DNA from 4 places in the Citrobacter rodentium NBRC 105723 genome. Region 1 is predicted to be linked to each of the others. Evidence: predicted binding sites of a transcription regulator. Region 1 holds the regulator's gene; each other region holds the start of a gene.

Region 1 (7,857 bases):
TCTATCGCCACTTCGACGATGTGGAGCTGCTGGTGTTTCAGGAGGTCTTTAACGGCGTCTGGGATGCGCTCTCTGACGGCAGGGTGGAACTCGCCATCGGCGCGACCCGCGCCATTCCGGTAGGGGGACGCTACGCCTTTCGGGATATGGGGATGCTGAGCTGGAGCTGCGTGGTCGCCAGCCATCACCCCCTGGCGGCGATGGCTGGACCGATAAGCGATGACACGCTGCGAAACTGGCCCTCGCTGGTGCTGGAAGATACCTCGCGCAATTTGCCTAAACGGGTAACGTGGCTGCTGGACAATCAGAGGCGGGTGGTGGTGCCGGACTGGGATTCGTCCGCCACCTGCATCAGTGCCGGACTCTGTATCGGCATGGTGCCGACCCACTTTGCCAAACCGCATCTTAACGCGGGACGATGGGTGGCGCTTGAGCTGGAAAATCCCTTCCCGGACGCCGCCTGCTGTCTGACCTGGCAGCAAAATGATATGTCGCCCGCGCTGGCGTGGCTGCTGGAATATCTGGGAGACAGCGAAACGCTGAACCGGGAGTGGCTGCGGGAGCCTGATGAGACGCCCGCAGAGAAGGCTTAGCGGCGATAGTCGCGGAACGGGCCGTCGGCCACCGAACGACGCTCAATCAGGCGCGGATGCACCTCTATTGACTGCGACTCCTCACGCTTGTTGACGATGCGGTCCAGCAGCATATTAAAGGCCGTTTCACCCAGCGAATCTTTTGGCTGGTGGATAGTGGTCAATGCCGGGGTAAAGAAGCGGGCGTTGCGCACGTTGTCATAGCCAATCAGCGACACATCCTGCGGAACGCGCAGGCCCATTTCGTCAGCGGCGCAGAGCGCACCCATTGCCATGATGTCGCCGCCGCAAAATACTGCCGTCGGGCGATGCGACTGCGACAGGATCTGCTGCATGGCGCGATAGCCGGACTCGGGTTCAAAATCGCCCTGCACAATCCAGTTTTCCGGCACTTTAATCAGCGCCTCTTCCATCGCTTTCATAAAGCCGGCCAGGCGGCCCGCGCCGGTGTTGCGCTCCAGCGGACCCGGAATTACGCCGATTTCACGATGTCCGCGCTCCACCAGGTAGCGACCCGCCATATAACCGCCCTCAAAGGCGTTATCGATCACCGAGTCGGTAAAGTCGGCTTTCGCTTCGCCCCAGTCCATCACCACCATAGGGATATGGCGATACTCCTCCAGCATTGCGAGCAGGGGATCGGGATACTCAGAGCACATCACCAGCAGACCGTCGACGCGCTTCTGCGCCATCATCGACAGATAGGCGCGCTGTTTTTCCAGGTTGTTCCAGGCGTTGCCGAGGATCAGGGTGTAGCCTTTCTGGAAGCAGTTTTTTTCCACCGCTTCAATAATTTCGGCAAAATACGCGGCTTCGCTGCTGGTCGCCAGCAGGCCAATGGATTTGGTGTGATTCACCTTCAGGCTGCGGGCAACGGCGCTGGGGGAATAGTGCAATTCTTTGATTGCCGCCCACACCGCGTTACGCGTTTCCTCTGCAACGAAACGCGTTTTATTGATTACGTGTGATACGGTTGTAGTGGAAACGTTTGCTCGCTTCGCTACATCTTTAATGGTTGCCATTACATCTCACTCCAGACCCTGCCTGAACATTAAATACGCTAAGTAATCGTTTGCCTTTACACACCCCGATCGCAACATCAGGGTTGCGGCACGCCGGGAAAACGACACGGAACGTCAGGAAGGGGTCAATGGCCGGTACGCTAAACAAGTAAGCGTCGAATTTTGGCTGATCTTAACGAAAAGGGGAAGTGTTAAAAACAGATATCACTCTAAAACATGGGAGATTTTTACCGTCAAGTGTGCAAAAATGCGCTATATCACTTTTTGTGTGGGTATAAAAAGGAGAAAACTTGATGAGCACCGATCTGAAATTTTCATTAATCACCACGTTTATTGTTCTGGCCCTGATTGTTGCGGGTGGTTTAACCGCAGCGCTGCACTGATTCATCGCTGAGGGGGCGGTTGCTCCCTCACGCTCGCCGCTATTGTTATCGGTTTTGCAAAAGTCTTTTGTAAAATTGTAAACTTCTCTTTTTTTGTGATTAGCATCATACTTTTGACTTTCCTTAGCATCGCGAATAAACGCGGACAGGCGGAGTCATTACCGTATGAAAATAAATTATCCCTTACTGGCGCTGGCCATTGGCGCATTCGGTATCGGTACGACTGAATTCTCTCCAATGGGCTTATTGCCGGTTATTGCCCGCGGCGTCGATGTGTCGATACCCGCAGCAGGGATGCTGATCAGCGCTTACGCCGTTGGGGTGATGGTCGGCGCGCCGCTCATGACGCTGCTGCTTTCGCACCGTGGCCGCCGTAATGCCTTGATCTTTCTGATGGCTATCTTCACGCTGGGGAACGTGCTTTCCGCTATCGCGCCTGATTACGCCACGCTGATGCTGTCCCGCATCCTCACCAGCCTCAACCACGGCGCATTTTTCGGCCTCGGTTCCGTTGTCGCCGCAAGCGTGGTGCCAAAGCACAAGCAGGCGAGCGCGGTCGCCACTATGTTTATGGGGCTGACCATCGCCAACATTGGCGGCGTGCCGGCGGCAACCTGGCTTGGGGAAACCATTGGCTGGCGCATGTCGTTTATTGCGACCGCCGGACTGGGGGTGATCGCCATAGTGAGCCTGTTTTTCTCCTTGCCGAAAGGCGGCGCCGGTACGCGTCCGGAGGTGAAAAAAGAGCTGGCTGTGCTGATGCGCCCGCAGGTGCTGTCGGCATTACTGACCACGGTGCTGGGCGCCGGCGCTATGTTCACGCTTTATACTTATATCGCGCCGGTATTGCACAGCATCACCCATGCCACGCCAGCGTTTGTCACCGGGATGCTGGTGCTGATTGGCGTTGGCTTCTCTATCGGCAACTATCTTGGCGGTAAACTGGCCGATCGCTCGGTTAACGGCACGCTGAAAGGCTTTCTGCTGTTGCTGATGGTGATTATGCTGGCGATCCCGTTCCTTGCGCGCAATGAACTGGGGGCGGCCATTAGTATGGTGGTCTGGGGGGCGGCAACCTTTGCGGTCGTGCCGCCGCTGCAAATGCGCGTGATGCGTGTGGCGCACGAAGCGCCGGGCCTGTCGTCCTCGGTCAACATTGGCGCCTTTAATCTCGGTAACGCGCTGGGCGCCGCCGCGGGCGGGGCGGTGATTTCCGGGGGGCTGGGCTACAGTTTCGTGCCGGTAATGGGGGCGATTGTCGCCGGGCTGGCGTTACTGCTGGTGTTTGTCTCGGCGAGAAAACAGCCTCAGCCAGAGTGCGTCGCCAGCTAAAATAAAAAGCCGGATGGCGGCAATTGCCCCGTCCGGCCTGTATTCACGCCCGATGCGCGGGCGTTGAGGCAGTTACGCGGCGAAGTTCTTCGCTACAAACGCCCAGTTAACCAGCGCCCAGAAATTTTCCAGATAACCCGGACGCGCATTGCGATAGTCAATGTAATAGGCGTGTTCCCATACGTCGACCGTCAGCAGCGGCGTGGCGTCGGTGGTCAGCGGCGTACCGGCGTTTGAGGTGGAGACGATCGCCAGCTTGCCGTCTTTTCCTTTGACCAGCCAGGTCCAGCCAGAACCGAAATTCTTGATTGCGGCATCGGTAAACTGTGCTTTGAAGTCGGCGAAGCTGCCGAAAGAGGCGACTATCGCATCAGCCAGCTCACCCGTCGGTTCTCCCCCGGCGTTCGGCGCCAGGCAGTTCCAGTAGAACGTGTGGTTCCAGACCTGCGCGGCGTTATTAAACACGCCGCCGTCGGCGCTACGCACGATCTCTTCCAGCGACTTGCCTTCAAACGCAGTGCCTTTGATCAGGTTGTTCAGGTTAGTGACATAGGTCTGATGGTGTTTGCCATAGTGATATTCCAGCGTTTCAGCGGAAATATGCGGTGCAAGCGCATCTTTGGCATACGGTAATGCAGGTAATTCAAACGACATTGCTTCTCTCCTTATTATTTATAGTGCAGCGCACAATAACCTTATTGTACGTAAGGATAGGGTAGCAAATTGAAAGGTGTGACAAAAGAAGAACTTACCCTGTTGTAACACAACAGGGCAAAATTTTAACGGATGGTTTTCGGCGTCATTACCCGCCGGGCGCCGACGTAGTGGCGCTGCCAGTAATCTTCGCTCAGCGAGGTGATCTGAATTTCACGGCCGGTGCGCGGTGACTGAATAAATTTGCCGTTACCGACGTAAACGCCAACGTGATCGGCAGTACCTCGTCCCTGAGTGCGGAAAAAGACCAGATCGCCGTTTTTCAGCTCGTCGCGTTTGATCGGCGCCGCATCGCGCAGGTGATACATTTCATTTGCCGTGCGTGGAATCGGGAACTTAACAAGATCCTTGTAGGCGTAATAGACCAGACCGCTGCAATCGAACCCGGTACGCGGTGACGCGCCGCCCCAGCGATAAGGCTTGCCTATCTGGCTCATCAGCTTATTCATCGCCGTGCGGGTCGCTTTCTGCACCTTTATTTTATGCGCATCAGCAAGGGTGGCATTCGCGGCGCTTTTCACTTTTATACATTTCGGCTTACGGTCTTTACGCGGCGTGCATTTTTCCGTCCAGCTTACGGCGGCTGTCTTTGCGACGGTAGTTTTACTCCGGCGGCTGGCGGTTCGGGAAGTCCTGGCGGCGGTGGCGATGCGTTTTTTACTGGAAGAAGCGGAGTGTGATGCGGTTTTGCGTGTGGTTTTCTTTGTCTTTTTGGCTGTTGCAGTGCTTCTTTTTTTCGGGTCTGCGACTTTCTTATTGTGCGAAACATCAGATGTTGCCCTGGCCTGCCGGGAGGCATTAGCCACGGACATAAAAGGAATAGTGATAAATAACAAAGCACAGAGCGTGATGGAGAGTCGGTTTATCCGCGCCACTGAGCATTCCTCGGTTAAGGCAGGTGCAGTCATACCTGCGGGTGATTTACAAAGCCTGATGATTCTAATCTATAGAAATAGAGAAAGTTAATAGCTTTTATTGTTAAAAATAGTGTTTCGTTATTAAGTGCAAAAAAATTCAGCAGCCAAAGCGAAATCTGCGCCTTCGGTCAGCCGCCTGACGAAAAGCGCGAACTGAAGAGATATTTGCGATGCAACTTAATCCCTCAGACGATAAAATAGTAAAGCGTGATAAAAATGTTATTTTCCGATGTCGGCCTGACCCGCTACAATGTCTGCCGATTGCCGTAAAAGAAGTTAAGGAAGCAAGACAATGACCACCACTATCGAAAAAATCCAGCGCCAGATCGCTGAAAACCCAATCCTGCTGTACATGAAAGGATCGCCAAAACTGCCGAGCTGCGGCTTCTCTGCCCAGGCTGTGCAGGCGCTTTCCGCCTGTGGTGAGCGTTTTGCCTATGTCGATATTCTGCAGAATCCGGACATTCGCGCTGAGCTGCCGAAATATGCCAACTGGCCGACCTTCCCGCAGCTGTGGGTTGACGGCGAACTGGTCGGCGGCTGCGACATTTTGATTGAAATGTATCAGCGCGGTGAATTACAACAGCTGATCAAAGAGACAGCGGCGAAATACAAAACGGAAGAGTCCGGTAACGAGTAATCGTCCGGGCGGACAGCCCAGGCGTATCCGGCCTGCGCGTTGTACGCCAGAGATTAACCGTTATCTGGCGACAGAAAAAAAGCGACCGAAGGGTCGCTTTTTTATCGCCTGCGTTACGCCTCCGGCGTCGCCAGCGGCCAGCCGCCGAGTCGCTTCCAGCGGTTTACGATCTCGCAAAACAGTACGGCGGTGCGTTCGGTATCATACAGCGCCGAATGGGCCTGGGTGCCGTCAAATTCCATGCCTGCCGCCAGACATGCTTTGGAGAGCACCGTCTGGCCCAGCGCCAGCCCGCTCAGGGCGGCGGTATCAAAGGTGACGAACGGGTGGAAAGGGTTGCGCTTCAGTGAGGCGCGCTCCGCCGCGGCCATCATAAAGCTGTGATCGAACGTGGCGTTATGCGCCACCATAATCGCGCGGTTGCAGCCGTTGTCTTTGATCCCTTTTCGCACCATTTTAAAAATAGCGTGCAGGGCGTCATATTCGCTTACCGCGCCGCGCAGCGGGTTGTTCGGGTCGATGCCGTTAAACGCCAGCGCTTCCGGCTGCAGATTCGCCCCTTCAAACGGTTCGACGTGGAAGTGCAGGGTAGTGTCCGGCATCAGCCAGCCTTGTTCATCCATTTTCAGCGTGATGGCGGCTATTTCAAGCAGCGCATCGGTTCTGGCGTTAAATCCGGCCGTTTCAACATCAATAACGACGGGATAAAAACCACGAAAACGGTCGCACAGACCGGTAAGTTGAGCGTTATCGGACATCAGGGTCTCTTAAATACGGAAAAAATGCAGCGCGTAGTATGCCAAAAAAAGCGCTTCGATGCAGTAAAACAACGGGCGCAGAGCTCTGCGCCCGGCGGGGATTAGTTACCCAGGCCGCGACCAGCGTCTTTTTCTTCGATCAGTTCGATTTTGTAACCGTCCGGATCTTCAACGAAGGCAATTACCGTGGTGCCGCCTTTTACCGGACCGGCTTCGCGGGTGACGTTGCCGCCGTTCTGGCGAATGCGCTCGCAGGCCTGCGCGGCGTTGTCGACGCTCAGGGCGATATGGCCGTAAGCGGTGCCCAGCTCGTATTTATCCACGCCCCAGTTATAGGTCAGCTCAATGACCGCTTCCTGGCTTTCTTCGCCGTAGCCGACGAAAGCCAGTGAGTACTTGTACTCCGGGTTTTCACTGGTGCGCAGGAGTTTCATGCCCAGCACGTTAGTGTAAAAATCGATGGAGCGCTGCAGATCGCCAACGCGCAGCATGGTGTGAAGTAGACGCATTGCTTATCCCCTTAAAAATGGTGAATACATTCAAAAAGTTGTTTTAGTATAGCGGCGTTTTTGCGCCGCTATCAATGAAGGAATGCGTCGTTACAGCGTCGGGTAATCGGTGTAACCTTCCGCGCCGCCGCCGTAGAAGCTTTCGCTGCGCTGCGGGTTAAGTTCGGCTTTACGCTGCAGACGGGCAACAAGATCCGGGTTGGCAATGTAATCGCGACCAAAGGCCACGGCATCGATCAGACCTTTCTCAATCAGGGCTTCCGCTTTTTCGCGGGTATAGGCGCCAGCGCCGATAATCGACCCCGGGAAGCGCGCGCGCACTTTTTCGCGGAAGGCTTCAGTGTACGGTGTACCGCCGGCCCAGTCCGGCTCCGACATGTGCAGATAAGCAATGCCGCGCTTAGCCAGCTCTTCAATCAGATACAGGGCGTCAGCTTCCTCATTCGGGCCGTTATCGACGTTCTGGAAGGTGCCGACAGGGGAGACGCGGATACCGATGCGATCGGCGCCCCATTCTTTAATCCCGGCATCCACCACTTCCAGCACCAGCCGCGCGCGGTTCTCTACGCTGCCGCCATAGCAATCGGTGCGATGGTTAGAAGACGGAGAAAGGAACTGGTGCAGCAGATAGCCGTGGGCGGAATGCAGTTCCACCATATCAAAACCGGCTTCGCGGGCATTGGCGATCGCCTGGCGGAAATCGTTAACGATGCCAGGAATTTCTTCTGTTTTCAGCGCGCGCGGCATCGAGGTTTCGACGCGGATCGCATTGCCGTTTTCATCGCGCAGGGAGGTGCGCGTACCGGCGCTGATGGCGGAAGCGGAAACCGGCGACTGGCCGCCCGGCTGCAGGCTGGCGTGGGAGATACGCCCGGTGTGCCACAGCTGGACCGCGATATGGCCATTCTCCGCATGTACGCCGTCAGTGATTTTTTTCCACGCGGCGATCTGTTCTTCACTGTGCAGACCCGGCGCGCCCGCATAGCCTT
Region 2 (7,857 bases), 400 kb from region 1:
TCATGGTAACGCTTGAGGTATTCCGCCTGTTCTTCAATGCCTTCGGCAACAAAGTCGTATACGGTGCCTTCGACATTACGCGGCGGATCCTGTTGCAGGCGCGCGACGATCAGATCCTGTTCATAAATAATGCGCCCGTCGTCCAGCCCCTGCTCACGGTTGAGGATCTTCATCAGCGTCGATTTTCCGGCGCCGTTACGGCCAACCAGACAGACGCGTTCGTTATCTTCGATATGCAGCTCTGCGTTATCGAGAAGCGGCGCGTCGCTGAACGACAGCCACGCGCCATGCATACTGATTAATGACATTTACTTATCCTTTCAGGCTGCGGTAATCAGCCAGCAGTTGTGGATCTGACGATTGCGGGCAAAGTCCTGGGACAACGTTTTTTGGGTGATTTCTTGTGCCTTCAGCCCCAGCGCCGCCAGACCGTCGAGATCCATACGGAATCCGCGTTTATTGTTGGAGAACATGATCGTGCCGCCCTGACGCAGCAGACGTTTCAGATCTTGCATCAGCCGCAGATGATCGCGCTGAACGTCAAACGCGTCCTCCATCCGTTTCGAATTGGAGAAGGTTGGCGGATCGATAAAGATCAGATCGAACTGTTCGTTAGCCTCGCGTAGCCAGCCGAGGCAGTCAGCCTGAATCAGACGGTGCGCGCGACCGCTTAAGCCGTTCAGACGCAGGTTGCGTTCCGCCCACTCCAGATAGGTACGCGACATATCGACCGTCGTGGTGCTGCGCGCGCCGCCAAGACCCGCATGGACGCTGGCGCTGCCGGTATAGGAGAACAGGTTCAGGAAGTCTTTTCCTTTACTCATCTGGCCGAGCATCCGGCGGGCGATACGGTGATCGAGGAACAGCCCGGTATCAAGGTAATCGGTCAGGTTCACCCACAGGCGGGCGTTGTATTCGCCAACCTCGATGAATTCCCCCTTCTCGTTCATCTTCTGGTACTGGTTTTTACCTTTCTGCCGCTCACGGGTTTTCAGCACCAGCTTATTGGGCGCGATGTCGAGCACCGTCAGCGTCGCCGCAATAATGTCAAACAGCCGCTGGCGCGCCTTCTGCGCATCGACGGTTTTCGGCGGCGCGTATTCCTGAATCACCACCCAGTCGGCGTAACGGTCAACCGCGACGTTATACTCCGGCAGGTCGGCGTCGTACAGACGGTAGCACTCAATACCTTCCTGACGCGCCCACTTCTCCAGCTTTTTAATATTCTTACGCAGGCGGTTAGCGTAATCTTCCGCCACCGTCGCCGGCTTGCTGTCCGCCGTGGTTTCGGCAATATGATAGTTCTTCTGCACGCAGTCCAGCGGACCGTTTTTGGCTTTGAACTGCTTATCAGCGCGCAGTTGCAGACTGCTGAGCAGATCCGGCGACGCGCTGAACAGCGACAGATTCCAGCCGCCAAACTGATTTTTCATGGTGCGGCCCAGCAGGCTGTGCAGGGCAATCAGCGCCGGTTCGCTGTCCAGACGTTCGCCGTAGGGCGGGTTGCTGATCACCGTACCGTAAGGCCCTTTCGGCAGCGGGTTGCTTAGCTGCGCCACGTCTTTGACTTCAAAGGTAATCAGTTCGCCAATACCGGCGCGACGGGCGTTGCTGCGCGCCCGTTCGATGACCCGCGCGTCGCTGTCGGAGCCGTAAAAATGCGAACCGTAATCCGCCAGACCTTTGCGCGCGCGGGTTTGCGCTTCGGCTTTCACTTCCTGCAAGACCGTTTCATCATGCTGCGCCCAGCCGCTGAAGCCCCAGCGCCCGCGGTGCAGGCCCGGCGCGCGATCGGTGGCCCACATCGCCGCTTCAATCAGCAGCGTGCCGGAACCGCACATCGGGTCGAGCAGCGGCGTTCCCGGCTGCCAGCCGGAGCGCATCACAATTGCCGCCGCCAGCGTCTCTTTAATGGGGGCAAGACCGGTACGGTCGCGATAGCCGCGCAGATGCAGGCCATCACCGCTCAAATCCAGCGCAATGCTGGCGGTATCTTTATTAAGCCAGACGTTCACGCGGATATCCGGCGATTCGCGGTCGACATTCGGACGCGGAAGATTCTTGCGGGTAAAGGAATCCACAATCGCGTCTTTTACCTTCAGGGCGCCGTACTGGCTGTTGCGAATGGTGTCGTTCAGACCGCTAAAATGCACCGCAAAGGTGGCGCCTGGCGTAAACATCGCCGTCCAGTCAATCGCCATCACGCCCAGATAGAGGTCTAAATCACTGTAAACTTTGCACTCACTCAACGGTAAAATGATGCGCGAGGCCAGGCGGCTCCACATCAGGCTCTGGTAAACAAGCCGGGTGTCGCCCTTAAAATGGACGCCACCCTGAACCACCTGGCACTCTGTAGCGCCGAGGCCTTCCAGTTCAGTTTTTAACAGCTCTTCCAGGCCACGGGCCGTACTGGCAAACAAAGCATTCATATCGTCACTTATACTCGAAGAAAATTGCTGCGCATTATAGCTAAACTCGCGCCCATGTCATAAAGTTGAGGGCTTATTTCTTTCGAGGGACTGTACCGTGTTGACGTTAACCCGCCTTTTTATTCATCCCGTCAAATCAATGCGCGGCATTGGGCTGACCCACGCTCTGGCAGACGTCAGCGGACTGGCCTTCGACCGCATTTTTATGATTACCGAAACGGACGGTACTTTTATTACCGCCCGCCAGTATCCCCAAATGGTGCGCTTTACCCCTTCCCCGCTGCACGATGGTCTGCATTTAACCGCGCCGGATGGCAGCAGTGCGGTGGCGCGCTTTAGCGACTTCGCCGCCCAGGATGCGCCGACGGAGGTGTGGGGAAACCATTTCACCGCGCGCATCGCCCCGGACGCCATTAATCAGTGGCTGAGCGGCTTCTTTTCCCGCGACGTGCAGCTACGCTGGGTCGGGCCGCAGCTTACCCGCCGGGTGAAGCGTCACGCGGGCGTTCCGCTCTCTTTTGCCGATGGATATCCCTACCTGCTGGTGAATGACGCCTCGCTGCGCGACTTACAGCGGCGCTGTCCGGCAGGCGTTCAGGTTGAACAGTTCCGCCCAAATATCGTGGTATCCGGCGCAAGCGCCTGGGAAGAGGACACCTGGAAAGCGATCCGCATCGGCGAGGTCGTCTTTGACGTGGTAAAACCCTGTAGCCGCTGCATTTTTACCACCGTCAGCCCGGAAAAAGGGCTGAAGCATCCTTCCGGCGAGCCGCTGGCGACGCTGCAGTGCTTCCGCACCGCGCCGGACAACGGCGACGTTGATTTTGGCCAGAACCTGATTGCCCGCAACAGCGGCGTCATCCGCGTCGGTGATGAAGTGGAAATTTTGTCGACCGGACCTGCGCGCGTCTACGGTGCGGCCAGGCAGGATGATACTGTCGCCGTTGCGCCGCAGGCGGACGCTGCGGTTGACATCGACTGGCAGGGACAGGCGTTTCGCGGTAATAACCAACAGGTGCTGCTTGAACAGCTGGAAAGCCAGGGAATTCGGATTCCTTATTCATGCCGGACGGGAATTTGCGGCAGTTGCCGTATCAAACTACTGGAGGGTGAGGTCAGCCCGCTGAAGAAGTCGGCGCTGGGAGCGGACGGAACGATTCTGAGCTGTAGCTGCGTGCCAAAAACCGCGCTGAAGCTGGCGCGTTAAACCGCCTGACCGAGGCTGAAGCTGTCGGGATAAACCTGCGGCTTCAGCCTGTCGTTCATAATTTTAATCGCATCGCCAAGCTGCATAGTACGCCCCGCCACCACCACGCAAGGCTGCGCCAGTAAACACAGCGTCGCATTTTCACCGGGTTCAACCACCAGCAGACTGACTTGCTCCAGCGTATCGCTCAGCCAGACGCAGGCGGTATCGCCAGTGGCTGGCGACCAGTTCTCGTTATGCGCGACGAAATGCCAGCTTTTCGGCATCTGCGGCTTCAGGTAGCGGATTGCCACCAGCGCATTGAGCACCAGTTCCGCTTTCTGTTCTCTGGAAAGGTCGAGGTCACGGCACTTTTCTTCGAATGAGAAGTAAAGCGCGGCGTCGTCAACGCAAAAACCGGACGGGGAGAATGCATCCGGGGTGAGCATTTTACGGGCAAAACGCGAGCGGAATAACATGCCATTGGCTAAGTCGAGCATCATTCGGTCATGCTCTTCGTCATAATACCAGCGCCAGTTATCGTCAGGTTTAATTCGCATTTTTCTCTCCCCTTGCCATTATCCCGCTGCAAAAATGTCCTTTTTTTGCCGCTTCGCTTATTACCCTAATAAGCAAAGCTTAAAATGTGTAAATAAGCAACAGTGAGAGAATATAAAGCAACCAGGCGTGGAAATAAACCCCTGATTGCTCGATATGTAGACAAAGCGCGGGAAAATCAAATATGGGTAATGATTTCTTTAACCAGCGGCGGTCCTTTAAAAATAAAGCCGGAATATATCTGCACCAGCGACGCCCCGGCAGCCAGTTTTTCGCGCGCTGCGATAACCGAGTCGATTCCGCCGACGCCAATAATCGGCAGCTGGCCTTTTAATTCCTGAGCAAGACGGCGGATAATTTCTGTACTTTTTAATTGCAGTGGACGACCGCTTAAGCCACCGGTTTGATCGCAATTTTTCATTCCCTGTACCAGAGAACGATCGAGCGTAGTATTGGTGGCAATAACACCATCAATATTATGGCGAACTAAACTGTCAGCCACCTGGATCAATTCTTCCTCAGAAAGATCCGGGGCGATCTTTACGGCGATCGGAACATATTTCTGATGGATCGTTTGAAGATCGTTTTGCTTATTTTTAATTGCGCTCAATAAATCATCCAGCGCTTCGCCATATTGCAATGTGCGTAATCCCGGGGTATTCGGCGAAGAGATGTTAATGGCGATATAACCGGCATACGCATAGATTTTTTCCATACAAATCAGGTAGTCATCTTTGCCCTGCTCAACCGGCGTGTCTTTATTTTTACCGATATTAATGCCAAGCACCCCGTCGTAATGGGCCTTTTTCACGTTCTCAACCAGGTTATCGACGCCGTGGTTATTAAAGCCCATCCGGTTGATCAAACCTTCGGCATCGACCAGACGAAACAGCCTCGGCTTATCGTTACCCGGCTGCGGACGCGGCGTGACGGTACCGATCTCGATCGAACCGAATCCCATTGCGCCCAGCGCGTCAATGCACTCCCCGTCTTTATCAAGGCCGGCAGCCAGACCAAGCGGATTTTTAAAGGTCAGTCCCATGCAGGAGACCGGTTTTGCAGGCACTTTCTGACGGATCAGCGCTTCAAACGGCGTTCCCGCCACGCGGCGTAACTGCTGAAAGGTCAATTCGTGGGCGCGCTCTGGATCGAGCTGAAAAAGGGCTTTACGAACGAAGGGGTAGTACATGAACTCTCCTGGATTCCCGGTGTGCAAACCGGGGGCGTATTATGGGCGATATCGCACAAAAAGGGAATTGACCTGCGGCAATAAAAAGCAATCGTTTCCCTGGCGTCCCTCTTTTTATGCCTTTTTCAGCTTTTCAATTGCACATAAATCATTTCGGTTCCCCCCGCTCCCCATGTCAGACTGCGCAAAATGTTATTAATTTTAACAAAAAACAAACATTCAGTTATAAGGGGAACAGACACTATGCGTATCATCACTCTGGCGGGAAGCCCACGCTTCCCTTCTCGCTCCAGCGCGTTACTTGAGTACGCGCGGGAAAAATTAAGCGCGCTGGACGTAGAGGTCTGCCACTGGCATCTGCACAACTTCGCCGCGGAAGACCTTTTATATGCGCGTTTTGACAGCCCGGCGCTGCAAACCCTGAGCGAACAGCTGCATGAAGCGGACGGCCTGATTGTCGCCACCCCAATCTACAAAGCCGCTTACTCCGGCGCGTTAAAAACGCTGTTGGATCTCCTGCCCGAGCGGGCGCTGGAGGGAAAAGTCGTGCTACCGCTGGCTACCGGCGGCACCGTTGCGCACCTGCTCGCCGTTGATTATGCCCTGAAACCGGTGCTTAACGCGCTGAAGGCCCAGGAAATTTTACATGGCGTGTTCGCCGACGACTCACAGGTCATCGACTATCAGCATAAGCCGCAGTTCACGCCCAATTTACAGCGGCGCCTCGACAGCGCGCTGGAAACTTTCTGGCAGGCTCTGCATCGTCGTGATGCGACGCCGTCCGTCGTCACCGTTCAGCGAGGAGCCGCCCATGTTTAATCTGCTTAAACTGCGTTCACCGTGGCTGGCGCTGGGCGGAATGCTGATGCTTTCCGCCGTGACCCACGCTGCGGAGCCATCACCCGAAGCATTACGCATTGGCTACCAGAAAGGCAGCATCAGCATGGTGCTGGCGAAAAGTCATCAGCTTCTGGAGAAACGTTACCCGCAAACGCGGATCGCCTGGGTTGAATTCCCGGCCGGGCCGCAGATGCTGGAAGCCCTTAACGTCGGCAGTATCGATCTCGGCAGCACCGGCGATATTCCGCCTATCTTCGCTCAGGCCGCCGGAGCGGATTTGGTTTACGTCGGCGTCGAACCGGCCAAACCGAAAGCGGAAGTCATTCTGGTGGCGGAAAACAGCCCGATAAAATCGGTGGCTGAGCTGAAAGGCCATAAGGTGGCGTTTCAGAAAGGCTCCAGCTCGCACAATCTGCTGTTGCGCGCGCTACAGCAGGTCGGACTGAAATTTACCGATATCCAGCCGGTGTATCTGACCCCCGCCGACGCCCGCGCCGCCTTCCAGCAGGGCGACGTCGATGCCTGGGCTATCTGGGATCCCTACTATTCCGCAGCGTTATTGCACGGCGGCGTGCGGGTGCTGAAGGACGGCACCGACCTGAAGCAGACCGGTTCGTTCTATCTCGCCGCCCGGCCTTATGCGGAGAAAAACGGCGCGTTTGTTCAGGGCGTGCTGGAAACCTTCAGCCAGGCCGATGCGCTGACGATTTCTCAGCGCCCGGAGAGCATCGCCCTGCTGGCAAAAACGATGGGACTACCGGAACCGGTCATCGCCTCGTATCTCGATCACCGTCCGCCCACCGCCATTTCGCCGGTCAGCGCCTCTGTTGCGGCATTGCAGCAGCAAACGGCAGATCTGTTTTACGACAACCGTCTGGTACCGAAAAAAATCGATATCCGCCAGCGCATCTGGCAGCCCACTCAACAGGAAGGAAAACAGTTATGAGCCTGAATATGTTCTGGTTTCTGCCGACTCACGGCGACGGTCACTATCTGGGAACGGATGAAGGCGCGCGCCCGGTGGATCACAGCTACCTGCAACAGATTGCCCAGACGGCGGATCGTCTCGGCTTTACCGGAGTATTGATCCCGACCGGACGCTCCTGCGAAGACGCCTGGCTGGTGGCGGCATCGATGATCCCGGTGACCCGGCGTCTTAAGTTCCTGGTGGCGCTGCGCCCGAGCGTCACCTCGCCGACGGTGGCGGCGCGTCAGGCGGCCACGCTCGACAGGCTGTCTGATGGTCGGGCGCTGTTTAACCTGGTGACCGGCAGCGATCCGCAGGAGCTGGCGGGCGACGGCGTGTTTCTCAACCATACAGAGCGCTATGAAGCCTCCGCGGAGTTCACTCAGGTCTGGCGGCGTCTGTTGCAGGGTGAAACCGTTGATTTCAACGGTAAGCACATTCACGTGAACGGGGCGAAGCTGTTCTTCCCACCGGTTCAGCAGCCGCACCCGCCGCTTTATTTTGGCGGTTCATCCGACGTCGCGCAGGATCTCGCCGCGGAGCAGGTGGATCTCTATCTCACCTGGGGCGAACCACCGGAGCAGGTGAAAGAAAAAATTGCCCAGGTGCGGGCGAAAGCCGCAGCGCGCGGCCGCACCATTCGTTTTGGCATTCGTCTGCACGTCATTGTACGCGAAACCAACGATGA
Region 3 (7,857 bases), 1.7 Mb from region 1:
GTAGCCGGTCAGCTTCACCAGCCAGTCGGCAAGCTGGCCGATCATCTGCTGGTAGCCTTCGGCCTGCTCAGGCGGGCAGAACGGATGCAGCTCGGCAAATTCCGGCCAGGTAATGGGGATCATTTCCGCCGCCGCGTTCAGCTTCATGGTGCAGGAGCCCAGCGGGATCATCGCCTGGTTCAGCGCCAGATCTTTGCGCTCCAGCGAATGCATATAGCGCATCATTTCGGTTTCGCTGTGATAGCGGTTGAACACCGGATGGCTCAGGATCGCGTCGTCGCGCAGCATACTCTCCTGAATGGAGCGGCTGTCGTGGGCCACCTCTTTATCCAGCGCATCAATATTCAGCCCGTGTCCGTCGCCCAGCAGCACGGTAAACAGTTGCAGGACGTTGTCGCGTGTAGTGGTTTCATCAAGGGTGATGCCGACCGCGTTAATGATGTCGCTACGCAGGTTGATCTCTGCCGCTTCAGCGCGCGCCAGCACCGCGGCTTTGTCCGCCACTTCCACGCACAGGGTATCGAAATAGTGCGCGTGACGCAGTTTCAGCCCCTTCTGCTGCAGCCCTGCCGCCAGAATATCGGTCAGACGGTGAATACGGTTAGCGATGCGCTTCAGGCCGACCGGGCCGTGATAGACCGCATACAGGCTGGCGATATTGGCCAGCAGCACCTGCGAGGTACAGATATTGGAGTTCGCTTTTTCACGGCGGATATGCTGCTCGCGCGTCTGCATCGCCATGCGCAGCGCGGTATTGCCCGCCGCATCTTTCGAGACGCCGATAATACGACCCGGCATGGAGCGTTTGAATTCGTCTTTTGCGGCAAAGAATGCCGCGTGCGGGCCGCCGTAGCCCATCGGCACGCCAAAGCGTTGCGCGGAACCGAAAACAATGTCCGCCCCCTGTTTGCCCGGCGCGGTCAACAGCACCAGCGCCATAAAATCGGCGGCGACGCTGACAATCACTTTGCGCGTCTTCAGTTCGCTTATCAGCGCGCTGTAGTCATGGACCTCACCGGTGGTGCCCACCTGCTGCAACAGCACGCCGAACACATCCTGATGATCCAGCACTTTTTCTGCGTCATCGACAATCACTTCAAAGCCGAAGGTCTGCGCACGCGTGCGCACAACGTCCAGCGTTTGCGGATGCACGTCAGCAGCCACGAAGAAGCGACCGGCGTTTTTCAGTTTGCTGACGCGCTTCGCCATCGCCATTGCTTCGGCGGCGGCGGTCGCTTCATCCAGCAGAGAAGCGGAAGCGATATCCAGTCCGGTCAGATCCAGCGTCACCTGCTGGAAGTTCAGCAGCGCTTCCAGACGGCCCTGGGAGACTTCCGGCTGGTAAGGCGTATAGGCAGTGTACCAGCCCGGATTTTCCAGCATATTGCGCAGGATAACCGGCGGCAGATGTACAGCGGTATAGCCCATGCCAATGTAGGACGTAAAGCGCTTGTTGCGTCCGGCGATGGCTTTTAATTCAGCCAGCGCGGCGTATTCCGTCGCTGCCTCACCCACCTGCGGCGGAGTGGCGAGCTGAATATCTTTCGGCACAATCTGGCCGATCAGCGCATTTAACGACCCGGCGCCAATCGCATTCAGCATCTCCTGCTGCTGCGCGGCGTCCGGTCCGATGTGGCGTTCAATGAAAGCGCCGCTGTTTTCAAGCTGGCTTAACGTCTGTGTCATGGGCGATGGTTCCTGAAACGTGCAGTGAATCGTGATTGTCTCGATCTGTATGCCCGGCGGCGCTTGCGCTTCGGGCCTTTGCTCTGGTTACGTGCCCGGCGGCGCTAACGCTTACCGGGCCTACGCTCGTCTGTAGGCAGGATAAGCGCAGCGCCATCCGGCAAAAGCGTATTTACTCGTCTTCGAGTAATGCTTCATACGCGCTGGCATCCAGCAGCGAATCCAGTTCGCTCTCATCGCTGGCCTTGATTTTGAAGATCCAGCCTGCGCCATACGGCTCGCTGTTGACCTGCTCCGGAGAGTCGCTCAGCGCGTCGTTAACGGCCACGATTTCGCCGCTAATTGGCGCATAGATGTCAGACGCCGCCTTCACCGACTCGGCTACCGCGCAGTCGTCGCCTGCGCTGACGGTCGCGCCCACTTCCGGCAGGTCAACAAAAACCATATCGCCCAGCAGTTCCTGAGCGTGTTCGGTAATCCCCACGGTGTAAGAGCCGTCTGCCTCTTTGCGCAGCCATTCGTGTTCTTTGCTGTATTTCAGTTCTGCTGGTACGTTGCTCATTAATCAATCTCCAGAAAAGGATGAATCACGCGACGGCTTTGCCGTTACGCACAAAAACAGGTTTAGTCACTTTCACCGGCATTTCGCGGTTACGGATCTGCACTATCGCCGTCTCGCCAATGCCTTCCGGCACGCGCGCCAGCGCAATGCTGTAGCCCAGCGTCGGGGAGAAGGTGCCGCTGGTGATCACGCCTTCGCGCTGATTGCCCTGCGCATCGGTAAAGCGCACCGGTAGTTCATTACGCAGCACGCCTTTTTCGGTCATCACCAGGCCCACCAGTTGTTCAGTGCCTTTCTCGCGCTGCATCTCCAGCGCTTCACGCCCGATAAAGTCGCGGTCAGCCGGTTCCCAGGCGATGGTCCAGCCCATATTGGCCGCCAGCGGCGAAATCCCCTCGTCCATCTCCTGGCCGTACAGGTTCATCCCTGCTTCCAGACGCAGCGTATCGCGCGCGCCGAGACCGCATGGCTTCACGCCCGCCTCCACCAGCGCGTGCCAGAAATCCGCCGCCTTTTCGTTCGGCATCGCAATTTCATAGCCCGCTTCGCCGGTGTAGCCGGTAGTGGCGATAAACAGGTCGCCTGCCTGCACGCCAAAGAACGGCTTCATGCCTTCCACCGCCTGACGCTGCTCGTCGGTAAACAGCGTGGCGGCTTTCGCCTGCGCGTTCGGCCCCTGTACCGCAATCAGCGACAGGTCGTCACGAACGGTAATCTCAATGGCGTAAGGTTCGGCGTGTTGGGTGATCCAGGAGAGGTCTTTTTCGCGGGTGGCGGAGTTAACAACGAGGCGGAAGAAGTCTTCGGTAAAGTAATAAACAATCAGGTCATCTATCACGCCGCCCGAAGCGTTGAGCATACCGGAGTACAGGGCTTTGCCGGTTCTGGTGAGCTTCGCTACGTCGTTCGCCAGCAGATAACGCAAAAACTCCCGGGTGCGGCTGCCGTGCAGATCGACGATGGTCATATGCGACACATCAAACATCCCGGCGTCGGTGCGGACCGCATGGTGTTCATCAAGCTGAGAACCGTAATGCAGGGGCATCATCCAGCCATGAAAATCGACCATGCGCGCGCCACATAGCGTGTGTTGTTCGTACAAAGGAGTCTGTTGAGCCATCTTGTCCTCATTGAATAAGCGGGGCTGACAACCATTTCGCGATGCAATTTTCACCACGAAACCCGGCATCGAAGCCATTTCCCGGCCCCGACGCAAACGTTCTCTTTGACCCTGAACTTACCACCGAACCCGGCGCTAAACCATAAGACAAAATTAATCATCACATTAGCTTATGACAAAATTTCACCTGTCGGGCAAAAACACAATACTCTGCATTGTGCACCCTAACGCCATATATTATTCCAGTCAAAATGGTATAAATCGGCATAATAAAATATTAAATACGGAAAAGTTGTCAAAAATCGCGAAATTGAAAAATCCTAAAATTAGAAAAAGTAATGCGAAATCAGCGGTGAAATTAGTTTATTTCAAATGAGCAAACGCTCCCGGCAACGCTGCCGGGAGAGAGAAATGTGACGGGTTTCAAACTATGAGAATGAGGAGGATGTTCAGCGCAGCCATTCAGGAAGATCGTTCAGACCCATAGCCTGGCGAATAAGCTGCGGTTTAACGCCGGGAAGGGTGTCGGCCAGCTTGAGGCCAATATCACGCAGCAGTTTTTTCGCCGGATTCTCACCCGCAAACAGCTCGCGAAAGCCCTGCATACCGGCCAGCATCAGCGCCGCGCTGTGCTTGCGGCTGCGCTCGTAGCGGCGCAGATAGAGGTGCTGACCAATATCTTTACCCTGGCGATGCAGACGTTTCAGATCGTCGATAAGTTCCGCGGCATCCATAAAGCCGAGATTCACGCCCTGACCCGCCAGCGGATGAATGGTATGGGCAGCATCGCCGACCAGCGCCAGGCGGTGCGCGGCAAACTGGCGGGCGTAACGTCCCGTCAGCGGATAGATCTGACGTTCGCTCTCCACGCGGCACAGTCCCAGATGATTATCAAAAGCGATCGTCAGCGCCTGGTTAAACTCAGCGTCATCCGCCTGCTGCATCCGCTCCGCTTCTTCAGGCGAGAGCGACCAGACGATCGAGCACAGATGCGGATCGCGAAGCGGCAGAAACGCCAGAATCCCGTCACCGTGAAACGTCTGCCGGGCAACCGCGCCGTGCGCCTCTTCCGTGCGGATAGTGGCGACCAGCGCATGATGACGATAGTCCCAGAAGGTCAGCGGAATATCCGCTTTATTGCGCAGCCAGGAGTTCGCTCCGTCGGCACCAACCACCAGACGCGCCGTCAGCATCGTCCCGTCTTTAAGCGTCAGGAAGGTTTCGTTTTCGCCCCACGCCGCCTGCTGCAATTCCGCGGGGGCCAGCAGCGTGATGTCGGCGGCCTGCTGCGCCTTTTGCCACAGGGCGTAATGAATTACCGCATTTTCAACGATATGGCCAAGATGGCTGTAGCCCATGCTTTTATCGTCAAATTTAATGCGCCCAAAACTGTCTTTATCCCACACTTCCATGCCGTGGTAACAGCTGGCGCGGCGGGCGACGATCTCTGACCACACGCCGAGGCGGGTAAGCAGTTTTTCGCTGGCGGCGTTGATAGCCGATACGCGCAGCGCCGGTGCCGCATCCGCTGCCAGAGGCTGCGGTTCATGCTGCTCAAGAACCGCGACGCGCAGTCCGCTGCCCTGCAAACCGCAGGCGACAGCCAGGCCAACCATGCCTCCACCAACAATAGCTACATCAACACTTTGCACTGTTTACTCCTGGTCAAAAACGTCGTTCGTTATTCGTGGATCTGATAAGCGTAGCATCATCAGGCAGTTGTGCCGATTCTGCCGGATGGCGGCTGCGCCTTATCCGACCTACGGGAAATTAACGCCCACACCGGACACATTGCCGGATGGCGGCTGACACCTTCCGCCCGGAGACAATTCGTAGGCCTGATAAGCGTAGCGCCATCAGGCAATTACACCGTACCGGTCAGGCGGATGGAGGCCTTAACGCGCAACCCAGCCAAGCGTGCGCTTCGCCAGCGCATCGCGTGCCGGAGGAAATAACTCCATCGCCATCAGACCAACATTCCGCCCAACCAGCAGCGGCGCCCAGCGGTTGGCAAACAGATGCACCAGACCGTCCGTGACGCCGATAGTGGCATTGCGATCTTCCTGGCGGCGCTGCTGGTACGCTGAGAGGACGCTATAGTCGCCCACATCGCGCTTCAGGGCATGAACCTGCATCAGGGTTTCGGCAAGACTCATCACGTCGCGCAATCCGAGGTTAAACCCCTGCCCGGCGATGGGATGCAGCGTCTGCGCCGCATTGCCCACCAGCACGGTCCGATGGGTAAACGCTTTCGCCGCCGTGGTCAGCGCAAGCGGGTACGCGCTGCGTTTACCTGCCTGGGTAATCCGTCCCAGCCGCCAGCCGAAGGCCGCCTGCAGCTCACGGCAGAAGCGTTCATCCGACCAGGCCAGAATCTCATCGCGCTTGTCCCGCGGATGGCACCACACCAGCGAACAGCGGCCAGCAGACATCGGCAGCATCGCCAGCGGCCCGTGCGCGGTAAAGCGCTCGAAGGCGCGCCCGTGATGCGCAACCGAAGTGGCGACGTTGGCGATCACCGCCAGCTGTTCGTAGGGCTCCTGCTGCCAGTCGATACCGCAGGCGCTGGCCAGTGCCGAGCGCGTCCCATCCGCAGCGACCAGCAGGTTTGCGGAAAGCGTCTCGCCGCTTTCCAGCGTCACGCTCACCTGCTCCTGGGTACGCGCCACGCTGGCCACCCGCTGCGGACAGTGCAGCGTGACGCCCGGCGCTTTGCGCAACAGAGAAAACAGGCGCAGACCCACCTCGTGCAGTTCGACCACCTGTCCCAGCGCCGGGAGGCGATAGTCGTCGGCATCGAGAGTGACAAATCCGGCATGACCGCGATCGCTGACGTGAACGGTAGTAATGGCGGTGGCGCAATCGGCAATCGCCTGCCACACGCCTATCCGTGCCAGCTGCTGACAGGTGCCCGCCGCCAGCGCAATCGCCCTCGCATCAAATCCCGGATGCCCGTCGGCCTCCGGCGCCGTCGCTTCAATCAGATGTACCGGCAGCGTTCCGTGACTGAGCTGTGAAATAGCCAGCGCCAGCGTCGCACCGACCATACCGCCGCCAACGATGATCACGCTCATTGCTGGCGCGCTGCCGCCATCAGCGCTTCAATCTCATCGGCCTTTTTCACGACGCTGGCGGTAAGATTTTCGTTGCCGTTTTCGGTGATCAGAATGTCGTCTTCGATGCGAATGCCGATCCCACGCCAGGCTTCCGGCACATCGGCGTCCGGAGCGATGTACAGCCCCGGCTCAACGGTAATCACCATGCCCGGTTCGAGGATGCGCGAGCGCTCCTGACCATATTCGCCAACATCATGCACATCCAGCCCCAGCCAGTGGCTCAGGCCATGCATAAAGAACGGCCGATGAGCGTTGTCGGCAATCAGCTGATCCACCTCGCCGTGCAGAATGCCCAGCTTCACCAGCCCGCTAATCATAATACGCACCACTTCGCCGGTGACTTCCTGAATGGAGGTTCCCGGACGGTACAGGCGCAGACTGGTTTCCAGCGACTCGAGTACGATGTCGTAAATTTCCCGCTGGGCCGCGGTGAATTTGCCGTTCACCGGGAAGGTGCGCGTAATGTCGCCCGCATAGCCTTTGTATTCACAGCCTGCATCAATCAGCACCAGATCGCCGTCGCGCATTTCGCTTTCGTTTTCGGTGTAGTGCAGAATGCAGCCATTTTCACCGCTGCCGACAATGGTGTTATAAGAGGGAAAGCGTGCGCCGTGGCGATTAAATTCGTGATGGATTTCGCCTTCCAGCTGATACTCGTACATCCCCGGACGGCATTTTTCCATCGCCCGGGTATGCGCCAGCGCGGTGATCTCCCCGGCGCGACGCATAACGGCGATCTCCTCTTCCGATTTGAACAGGCGCATTTCATGCACCATCGGCCGCCAGTCGGTCAGGGTAGACGGCGCTTTCAGATTCTGCCGGCTGCCTTTACGCAATTTTTCCAGCGCGGAAAAGACGATCTCATCGGCCCAGGCATATTCGCCCTGCGCGTGGTAAACGGTGTCCAGACCGTTAAGCAGTTGATACAGCTGTTGATTAATTTCACTGAAGGCCAGCGCGCGGTCAACACCCAGCTTTTCCGGCGCGGCATCCTGCCCCAGACGACGGCCGAACCAGATCTCCGCGGTCAGATCGCGCACGCGGTTGAACAATACGCTGTGGTTATGCGTCTCGTCGCTTTTAATCAGCACCAGCACAGCTTCCGGCTCGTTAAAGCCGGTGAAATACCAGAAATCGCTGCTCTGGCGATACGGGTATTCGCTGTCCGCGCTGCGCGTCACTTCGGGCGCGGCAAAAATCAGCGCGGCGCTGCCGGGCTGCATTTGCGCCAGCAGCGCCTGGCGACGACGTTGGTATTCCTGCGGTGTCATGACGTGGCCTCCGTTTTCGTTTTACTTTTAGTGTAGCGTCGGTTTACGCACTTCCGGTGCGGTCGGCTGCTGACGGGTAAAGGTGTCGTGACACAGCAGCGC
Region 4 (7,857 bases), 1.1 Mb from region 1:
AGTGCACCGCATTGGAATAAAGATTGTCCAGTACGCTCATCAGCAGCATCGGCTCGGCCAGACAGCGCTCTGCGGTCAGCGCCACCTCAGTATGCATCATTTTAGCGCGGGCGGGTAAACTGTGGGCGGACACCACCATATCCACCAACGGCGCAATCTCGACGCTTTCCAGCTCGACGGCGCTGTCGGCCAGCTTGCGGTTGTAATCCAGCAGTTGCTCAATCAATTTTTGCAGATTGCGACTGCTGTCATCAAGAATGCCGACCACCTCTTTTTGTTCAGGCGTTAAAGGACCGACGACCCCATCGGCCAGCAGTTCGGTGCCTTCGCGCATACTGGCGAGCGGCGTTTTCAGCTCATGGGAGAGGTGGCGTAAAAACTGATGGCGCTGGGACTCCAGCCAGGAAAGGCGCTCGCTCAGCCAGATAATGCGCTGCCCCACGGAACGTAGCTCCCGCGGTCCGGTGAAGGTGACAGTATTGCCGAGTGAACGCCCCTCCCCCAGCCGGTTGATCATTCGCTCAATGCCTTTTACCGGCCCGATAATCATCCGCGTAAACAGCAGCACCATCGCGAGGCTGACCAGAAACAGCGCCAGCGCCTGCCAGCCAAAGAATTGCCCGCGCTCGGCAATCTCCTGTTGAAGCTGCTGCCCGCGCGAAAAGACCACGGCGCGCGTCGCCTGCACCATTTCGGTATTGGCGCTGGCAAACGCCTCCAGCCGCGCGGCGGCGGCGGTATCCGGCCCGCTATTGCGGCACTGCAATTGCGCCAGATCGTTCAGATCCTGATGCAACGCCTGGTACAGCTTATCGTCCGGCAATACCCCGGCATGGGCGTCGAGCATCTCGCTGTAACGCAGACGCTGGCTCTGATACACCTTCGCCAGCGTGGGGTCGTCAAGCACGCAGTACTGACGGTAGCTGCGCTCCATCTCCAGCGCCACGTTGGTCATCGCCTCGCTGCGACGGGCGTCGATAAGCGTCGTCCGGTTGGTCAGCGCCGCCTGGGCGCTCAGGGCGTTGAGACTCTGCCACGCCTGCCAGGCGAGGACCAGCAGCGGCAACAGGATCAGCAGGAATGCCAGCATCACCAGTTGGCGTAATGAGCGGGGGAAAACAGACCAGCGCTTCAAGGCGTTACTCTCAAAGAAGAAGAATGGAACGATGCTAACCGAGGGAAACGCCAGATACAACAAAGCCGGGCTTAACCCGGCTTTGTTATGGAATAAGGCGGTGCCTAACTCGACGTTTCGCCCGATGGCTGATAAAGCAATGCTGTTATCAGAAGCTGGACGGCAGGCACCTTGTTGTGCGTCATTCGAAGTTTATGTAGCACGTCCCGAAGGGGCTGACATAAGAAGGTGAATGAGCCACTGCTGTTTATTATGCAGTAACTGTGCCAACAAATAAAACAAATCATTAACACCATGAAATGACTCATCTTTATGACAAATCATAGCCGTCAGCGAGCTGACTGATTTTTCATCGCAGTGTCGTCAATTAGCAACACCTTAAAAGCAGACGATACTGCTATATAAAAATCAATAAGTTATATGTCACCTTTTGGCGACATGCCGAGTCCTCTGTTGTCGCGAATTAGCGACAGCCATAAAAAAGCCCGGTGATATTCACCGGGCCGCTGGCATGTGATTCGACCTGCTGTTTACCCCAGCTGCTTACGCGCGTTGCGGAAGATTCGCATCCACGGACCATCCTCGCCCCAGTTTTCCGGGTGCCAGGAGTTGCTGACGGTACGGAACACGCGCTCCGGATGCGGCATCATAATCGTGACGCGCCCGCTTTCCGTGGTGACCGCGGTAATGCCGTTCGGCGAACCGTTCGGGTTTGCCGGATAGGTTTCCGTCACCTTGCCGAAGTTATCGACATAGCGCAGCGCCACCAGGCCTTTACTCTCAAGCTGAGCCAGGTGCGCGTCGTCGCGAACCTCCACACGTCCCTCACCGTGAGAGACGGCGATGGGCATCTGCGAACCGACCATCCCCTGCAGCAGCAGCGACGGGCTTTGCGTCACTTCCACCAGGCTGAAGCGGGCTTCGAAGCGATCGGAATGATTACGCACAAAGCGCGGCCACAGTTCGCTGCCGGGGATCAGCTCACGCAGGTTCGACATCATCTGGCAGCCGTTACACACCCCAAGCGCCAGGGACTGCGGACGGTGGAAGAAGGTTTCAAACTCATCGCGCACGCGGCTGTTGAACAGAATGGATTTCGCCCAGCCTTCGCCCGCCCCCAGCACGTCGCCGTAGGAGAAGCCGCCGCAGGCGACCAGCGCATGGAAGTTACCCAGCCCGATACGACCGCCGAGCAGATCGCTCATATGCACGTCAATGGCGTCAAAGCCTGCGCGGTGGAATGCTGCCGCCATTTCGACATGGGAGTTCACCCCCTGCTCACGCAGAACGGCGACCTTCGGACGCGCGCCGGTGGCGATATACGGCGCGGCGACATCTTCATTGATGTCGAAAGAAAGCTTCACGTTCAGCCCCGGATCGGCATCGTTGGCTTTCGCCTTGTGCTCCTGGTCGGCACACTCCGGGTTGTCGCGCAGACGCTGCATCTGCCAGGTGGTTTCCGCCCACCAGACGCGCAGCGTGGTGCGGCTTTCGCTAAAGACCGTCTGGCCGTCAGCGTCAATCACAAAGCGGTCGCCCGCCACGGCCTGCCCAAGGTAATGTACACAGTCGCCAAGGCCGTATTGCGCCAGCAGCGCTTCCACGGCGTCACGATCCGCGGCGCGCACCTGAATCACCGCGCCCAGCTCTTCGTTAAACAGCGCCGCCAGGCGATCGTCGCCAAGCGTGGCGATATCCGCCTGAATACCGCAGTGGCCGGTAAAGGCCATTTCCGCCAGCGTCACCAGCAGGCCGCCGTCAGAGCGGTCATGGTAGGCCAGCAGTTTACCCTGCGCCACCAGCGCCTGAATCGCATCGTAGAAGCCCTTCAGCTGCGCCACGTCGCGCACGTCTGCGGGCGTATCGCCAAGCTGACGGTACACCTGCGCCAGCGCGGTCGCGCCCAGCGCGTTATGGCCAAGACCCAGGTCAATCAGCAGCAGCGCGTTGTCTTCGGTCGAGAGCTGCGGCGTAACGGTATGACGCACATCCTCGACGCGGGCGAAAGCGGAGATCACCAGCGACAGCGGCGAGGTCATTTCGCGCTGTTCGCTGCCTTCCTGCCAGCGGGTTTTCATCGACATGGAGTCTTTGCCCACCGGAATGGTCAGGCCAAGCGCCGGACAAAGTTCTTCGCCCACCGCCTTCACCGCTTCATACAGACCGGCGTCTTCCCCCGGGTGTCCGGCTGCCGCCATCCAGTTCGCGGAAAGCTTAATGCGTTTGATGTCGCCAATCTGCGTGGCGGCAATGTTGGTCAGCGCTTCGCCGACCGCCAGACGGGCAGAGGCGGAGAAGTCCAGCAGCGCCACCGGCGCGCGTTCGCCAATAGCCATCGCTTCGCCGTAGTAGCTGTCAAGGCTGGCGGTGGTTACCGCGCAGTTCGCCACCGGCACCTGCCACGGGCCGACCATCTGATCGCGGGACACCATGCCGGTAACGGTACGGTCGCCAATGGTCACAAGGAAGGTTTTTTCCGCGACGGTCGGCAGATGCAGAACGCGCTTCACCGCATCGGCAAGTACGATCTCCGTGCGGTTCAGGGCCTCGCCTTTCGCTTTCAGGCTCTGCACGTCGCGAGTCATTTTCGGCGTTTTGCCGAGCAGCACGTCCAACGGCAGATCGATCGGCTGATTGTTAAAGTGACGGTCGTTCAGCGACAGGTGCTTTTCTTCCGTCGCTTCGCCAATCACCGCGTAAGGCGCGCGTTCGCGGCGGCACAGCTCGTCGAACAGCGGAAGCTGGTCAGCGGCTACCGCCAGCACGTAGCGCTCCTGGGATTCGTTACACCAGATCTCCAGCGGGCTCATGCCCGGCTCGTCGCTGAGAATGTCGCGCAGTTCGAACTTACCGCCGCGTCCGCCGTCGCTCACCAGCTCCGGCATGGCGTTGGAAAGCCCGCCCGCGCCAACGTCATGAATAAAGAGGATGGGGTTGGCGTCGCCCAGCTGCCAGCAGCGGTCAATCACCTCCTGGCAGCGACGCTCCATTTCCGGGTTGTCGCGCTGAACGGAGGCGAAGTCGAGATCCGCGTCGGACTGGCCGGAGGCCATTGACGACGCCGCGCCGCCGCCCAGGCCGATGTTCATCGCCGGACCGCCGAGAACGATCAGCTTCGCGCCGACGTTGATCTCGCCCTTCTGGACGTGATCGGCGCGGATGTTGCCTATCCCGCCCGCCAGCATGATCGGCTTGTGATAGCCGCGCAGCTCTTCGCCGTTATGGCTGTTGACCCTTTCTTCATAGGTACGGAAGTAGCCGTTCAGCGCCGGACGGCCAAATTCGTTGTTGAACGCCGCGCCGCCCAGCGGCCCTTCGGTCATGATATCCAGCGCGGTCACAATACGCTCCGGCTTGCCGAAATCTTCTTCCCACGGCTGCTCAAAGCCCGGAATACGCAGGTTGGACACCGAGAAGCCCACCAGCCCCGCTTTTGGCTTCGCCCCGCGTCCGGTTGCGCCTTCGTCGCGGATTTCGCCGCCGGAACCGGTCGCCGCCCCCGGCCACGGCGAGATTGCCGTCGGGTGGTTATGGGTTTCAACCTTCATCAGTATATGCGCCGGCTCCTGGTGGAAGTCGTAGCGGCCGGTCTGATGGTCGGCAAAATAGCGACCAACCTCTGAGCCTTCCATCACCGCTGCGTTGTCCTTATAGGCAGACAGCACGTGGTCCGGAGTGGTTTCAAAGGTGTTTTTGATCATTTTGAACAGCGACTTCGGCTGCTGCTCGCCGTTAATCACCCAGTCGGCGTTAAAAATCTTGTGGCGGCAGTGCTCGGAGTTCGCCTGGGCGAACATATACAGTTCGATATCGTTCGGGTTACGCCCGAGCTTCGTGAACGCATCCTGAAGATAATCAATTTCGTCTTCCGCCAGCGCCAGACCGAGGCGCAGGTTGGCGTCGATCAGCGCCTGACGGCCTTCGCCCAGCAGATCCACGCTTTCAACCGGCGCGGGTTCATGATGAACGAACAGCTTCTGCGCATCGTCTAACGAGGTAAAAACCGTCTCCATCATTCGGTCATGCAGTTCAGCGGCAACCTGCCGCCACTGCTCCGCGCTCAGCGTGGACGCTTCAATATAGTAAGCAAGGCCGCGCTCCAGTCGGTCAATCTGCTTCAGGCCGCAGTTATGGGCAATATCCGTCGCTTTGGAAGACCAGGGAGAGATGGTGCCGGGACGAGGCGTAACCAGCAGCAGTTTGCCTTCCGGCGTATGGCTGCTCAGGCTCGGGCCATACTTCAGCAGGCGGGCAAGCTGCGCCTGTTCATCGTCGTTCAGTGGCGCATTCAGATCGGCAAAATGGACGTACTCGGCGTAAATTGTGTGGACCTGGAGCCCGGCAGCCTGAAAGCGCGCCAGCAGTTTGTTGATACGGAATGCCGACAGTGCAGGCGAACCACGCAGAATTTCCATCATAAGTCTCTCGTCTTCTAAGCTTTCGGTGTGCCCAAGTGGGGAAACGGGCGTCATTATAAAGAATCTGCGTCGCTGACGAAACCGTTTGCGTCGAAATAAAATCGCCGCCGCTTTTTGCCAGACGGTGCGGCCAATTGTTCTAATTAGTTGCCAACTGACGCAACTTTAAGCAAAATGCCGCTCATCAATGAATACTCTTAATTTTCCTGGCATTTTTCCCAAGTCTGAGGCAAAGCACGATACAGAGAATTAACTAATTGAAAAAATTAAAGATTAATTATCTGTTCATCGGCATACTGACGCTACTGCTGGCCGCTGCGCTTTGGCCCTCGATTCCCTGGTTCGGTAAAGCCGACTCCCGTATCGCCGCCATTCAGGCGCGGGGAGAGCTGCGCGTAAGCACGGTCAGCTCGCCGCTGACCTACTCTCAGCTCAACGGCAAGCCCTATGGGCTGGACTATGAACTGGCGCAGCAGTTCGCGAACTATCTTGGCGTAAAGCTGAAGGTGACCGTGCGCCAGAACATCAGCCAGCTGTTCGACGATCTCGATAACGGCAACGCCGACCTGCTCGCCTCCGGGCTGGTCTATAACAGCGAGCGGGTCAAAAACTATCAGCCTGGCCCTACCTACTACTCCGTTTCCCAGCAGCTGGTTTATAAGGTCGGTCAGTATCGTCCGCGCACGCTGGAGAAAGTCAGCGACAGTCAGCTCACTATCGCGCCCGGACATGTGGCGGTGAACGATTTGCAAACCCTGAAAGAGACAAAGTTCCCCGATCTGAGCTGGCGGATCGATAAGAAAAAAGGCACCACCGAGCTGCTGAACGCGGTGATCGCCGGCAAACTGGATTACACCATTGCCGATTCCGTCGCCATCAGCCTCTACCAGCGCGTCCATCCCGAACTGGCGGTTGCGCTGGATATCACTGACGAACAGCCGGTCACCTGGTTTAGCGTGCTGGATAATGACAACACCTTATCCGCCGCGCTGCTCGATTTCTTTAACAGCATCAATGAAGATGGCTCGCTGGCGCGGCTGGAGGAAAAATACCTGGGGCACGGCGATGATTTCGACTATGTGGACACCCGCACTTTCCTGCGCGCGGTGGACGCCATGCTGCCCGAGCTGAAACCGCTGTTTGAGAAATATGCCCAGCAGATCGACTGGCGACTGCTGGCGGCAATCGCCTGGCAGGAGTCGCACTGGGACCCGCAGGCCACCTCGCCGACCGGCGTGCGCGGCATGATGATGCTGACCAAAAACACCGCGCAGAGCTTAGGGCTCACCGATCGCACCGATGCCGAACAGAGCATCAGCGGCGGCGCGCGCTATTTGCAGAGTATGATGAGCAAACTACCGGAAAGTATTCCGGAGGATGAACGCATCTGGTTCGCTCTGGCGGCTTATAACATGGGCTACGCGCATATGCTTGACGCGCGGGCGTTGACGGCCAAAACCAAAGGTAACCCGGACAGCTGGAGCGACGTTAAACAGCGCCTGCCGCTGCTCAGTCAGAAACAGTATTACAGCAAGCTGACCTATGGTTACGCACGCGGCCACGAAGCGTATGCCTACGTCGAAAATATCCGTAAATACCAGATCAGCCTGGTGGGCTATTTGCAGGAAAAAGAAAAGCAGATCGCCGAGGCTCTGAAACTGGCGCAGGCTTATCCGGTGGTATCGCCAGACGAGTTCGATAACGCAACGTTTCCCCTCTCCTCTTTCCTGTCTCAGGCGTCATCGCACTATCTGACGCATACCTCTTTCCTGCTGTTTTCGCCGCCGCAGAAAGAGGAAGAATAACCGCCGGCTAAAAATGCCCGCCATATCACGGGCGTTTCCGCACCAGTGCCAGGTCAAGGCGGTGACAAAGCCTGTTATCTCTATATCCCTGCGGCGCTCATCGTCATGTCAATGCTGCGGATGGGGCGTTTTCTGCAACGCGAAGAGCGCCAGTTTGACTGGCCTGCTTACTGGCATATTGCCGCTGCCTGCGGTTTTTCTTCGCTTCCGCGCCTGACGGACGCCTACAGCCGTTTTTTTCATCACCCGCCGACGGCGGAAAGGATCTGAGGATTACTCAGTGGCGGACGACGCTTTCTTTAGCGCCTTGATTTCCTGGCGGCGCATGCGGAAGAAATCGCTGAGCAGCGTCGCGCACTCGTCGCGCAGCACGCCCTCGGTGATCTCTACGCGATGGTTCATACCCGGATGATGCAGCACGTCGATGAGCGAACCGGCTGCGCCGGTCTTGGCATCCCGCGCGCCAAACACCACGCGGCTGATGCGACTGTGCACCATT

What was found. Region 1 encodes PurR, which represses purine synthesis genes. Its sites were predicted from a motif close to CANGCAAACGTTTGCNTG; they were not measured.
Region 2: a site for PurR is predicted at 5,447-5,464, ahead of pyrD (quinone-dependent dihydroorotate dehydrogenase). Genes of this name have one in related genera too.
Region 3: a site for PurR is predicted at 3,458-3,475, ahead of gcvT (glycine cleavage system aminomethyltransferase GcvT). Genes of this name have one in related genera too.
Region 4: a site for PurR is predicted at 5,628-5,645, ahead of purL (phosphoribosylformylglycinamidine synthase). Genes of this name have one in related genera too.

The regions. Positions count from the first base shown of each region.
Region 1 is NZ_CP082833.1:4,077,448-4,085,304, reverse strand. Features, by position in the region: gene punR (DNA-binding transcriptional activator PunR) at 1-593, shown strand, start outside; gene purR (HTH-type transcriptional repressor PurR) at 590-1,615, opposite strand; gene cydH (cytochrome bd-I oxidase subunit CydH) at 1,909-1,998, shown strand; gene K7R23_RS19395 (MFS transporter) at 2,164-3,330, shown strand; gene sodB (superoxide dismutase [Fe]) at 3,403-3,984, opposite strand; gene K7R23_RS19385 (C40 family peptidase) at 4,110-4,919, opposite strand; gene K7R23_RS19380 (Grx4 family monothiol glutaredoxin) at 5,254-5,601, shown strand; gene rnt (ribonuclease T) at 5,715-6,359, opposite strand; gene gloA (lactoylglutathione lyase) at 6,461-6,868, opposite strand; gene nemA (alkene reductase) at 6,959-7,857, opposite strand, start outside.
Region 2 is NZ_CP082833.1:4,474,584-4,482,440, forward strand. Features, by position in the region: gene K7R23_RS21365 (ABC transporter ATP-binding protein) at 1-308, opposite strand, end outside; gene rlmKL (bifunctional 23S rRNA (guanine(2069)-N(7))-methyltransferase RlmK/23S rRNA (guanine(2445)-N(2))-methyltransferase RlmL) at 321-2,429, opposite strand; gene K7R23_RS21375 (YcbX family protein) at 2,527-3,636, shown strand; gene zapC (cell division protein ZapC) at 3,633-4,175, opposite strand; gene pyrD (quinone-dependent dihydroorotate dehydrogenase) at 4,352-5,362, opposite strand; gene ssuE (NADPH-dependent FMN reductase) at 5,606-6,181, shown strand; gene K7R23_RS21395 (sulfonate ABC transporter substrate-binding protein) at 6,174-7,148, shown strand; gene ssuD (FMNH2-dependent alkanesulfonate monooxygenase) at 7,145-7,857, shown strand, end outside.
Region 3 is NZ_CP082833.1:407,205-415,061, forward strand. Features, by position in the region: gene gcvP (aminomethyl-transferring glycine dehydrogenase) at 1-1,686, opposite strand, end outside; gene gcvH (glycine cleavage system protein GcvH) at 1,859-2,248, opposite strand; gene gcvT (glycine cleavage system aminomethyltransferase GcvT) at 2,274-3,368, opposite strand; gene K7R23_RS25885 (hypothetical protein) at 3,541-3,744, shown strand; gene ubiI (FAD-dependent 2-octaprenylphenol hydroxylase) at 3,818-5,020, opposite strand; gene ubiH (2-octaprenyl-6-methoxyphenyl hydroxylase) at 5,264-6,442, opposite strand; gene pepP (Xaa-Pro aminopeptidase) at 6,439-7,755, opposite strand; gene K7R23_RS01875 (YecA/YgfB family protein) at 7,783-7,857, opposite strand, start outside.
Region 4 is NZ_CP082833.1:2,955,729-2,963,585, reverse strand. Features, by position in the region: gene qseE (two component system sensor histidine kinase QseE/GlrK) at 1-1,135, opposite strand, end outside; gene purL (phosphoribosylformylglycinamidine synthase) at 1,666-5,553, opposite strand; gene mltF (membrane-bound lytic murein transglycosylase MltF) at 5,811-7,358, shown strand; gene K7R23_RS13980 (hypothetical protein) at 7,404-7,628, shown strand; gene tadA (tRNA adenosine(34) deaminase TadA) at 7,632-7,857, opposite strand, start outside.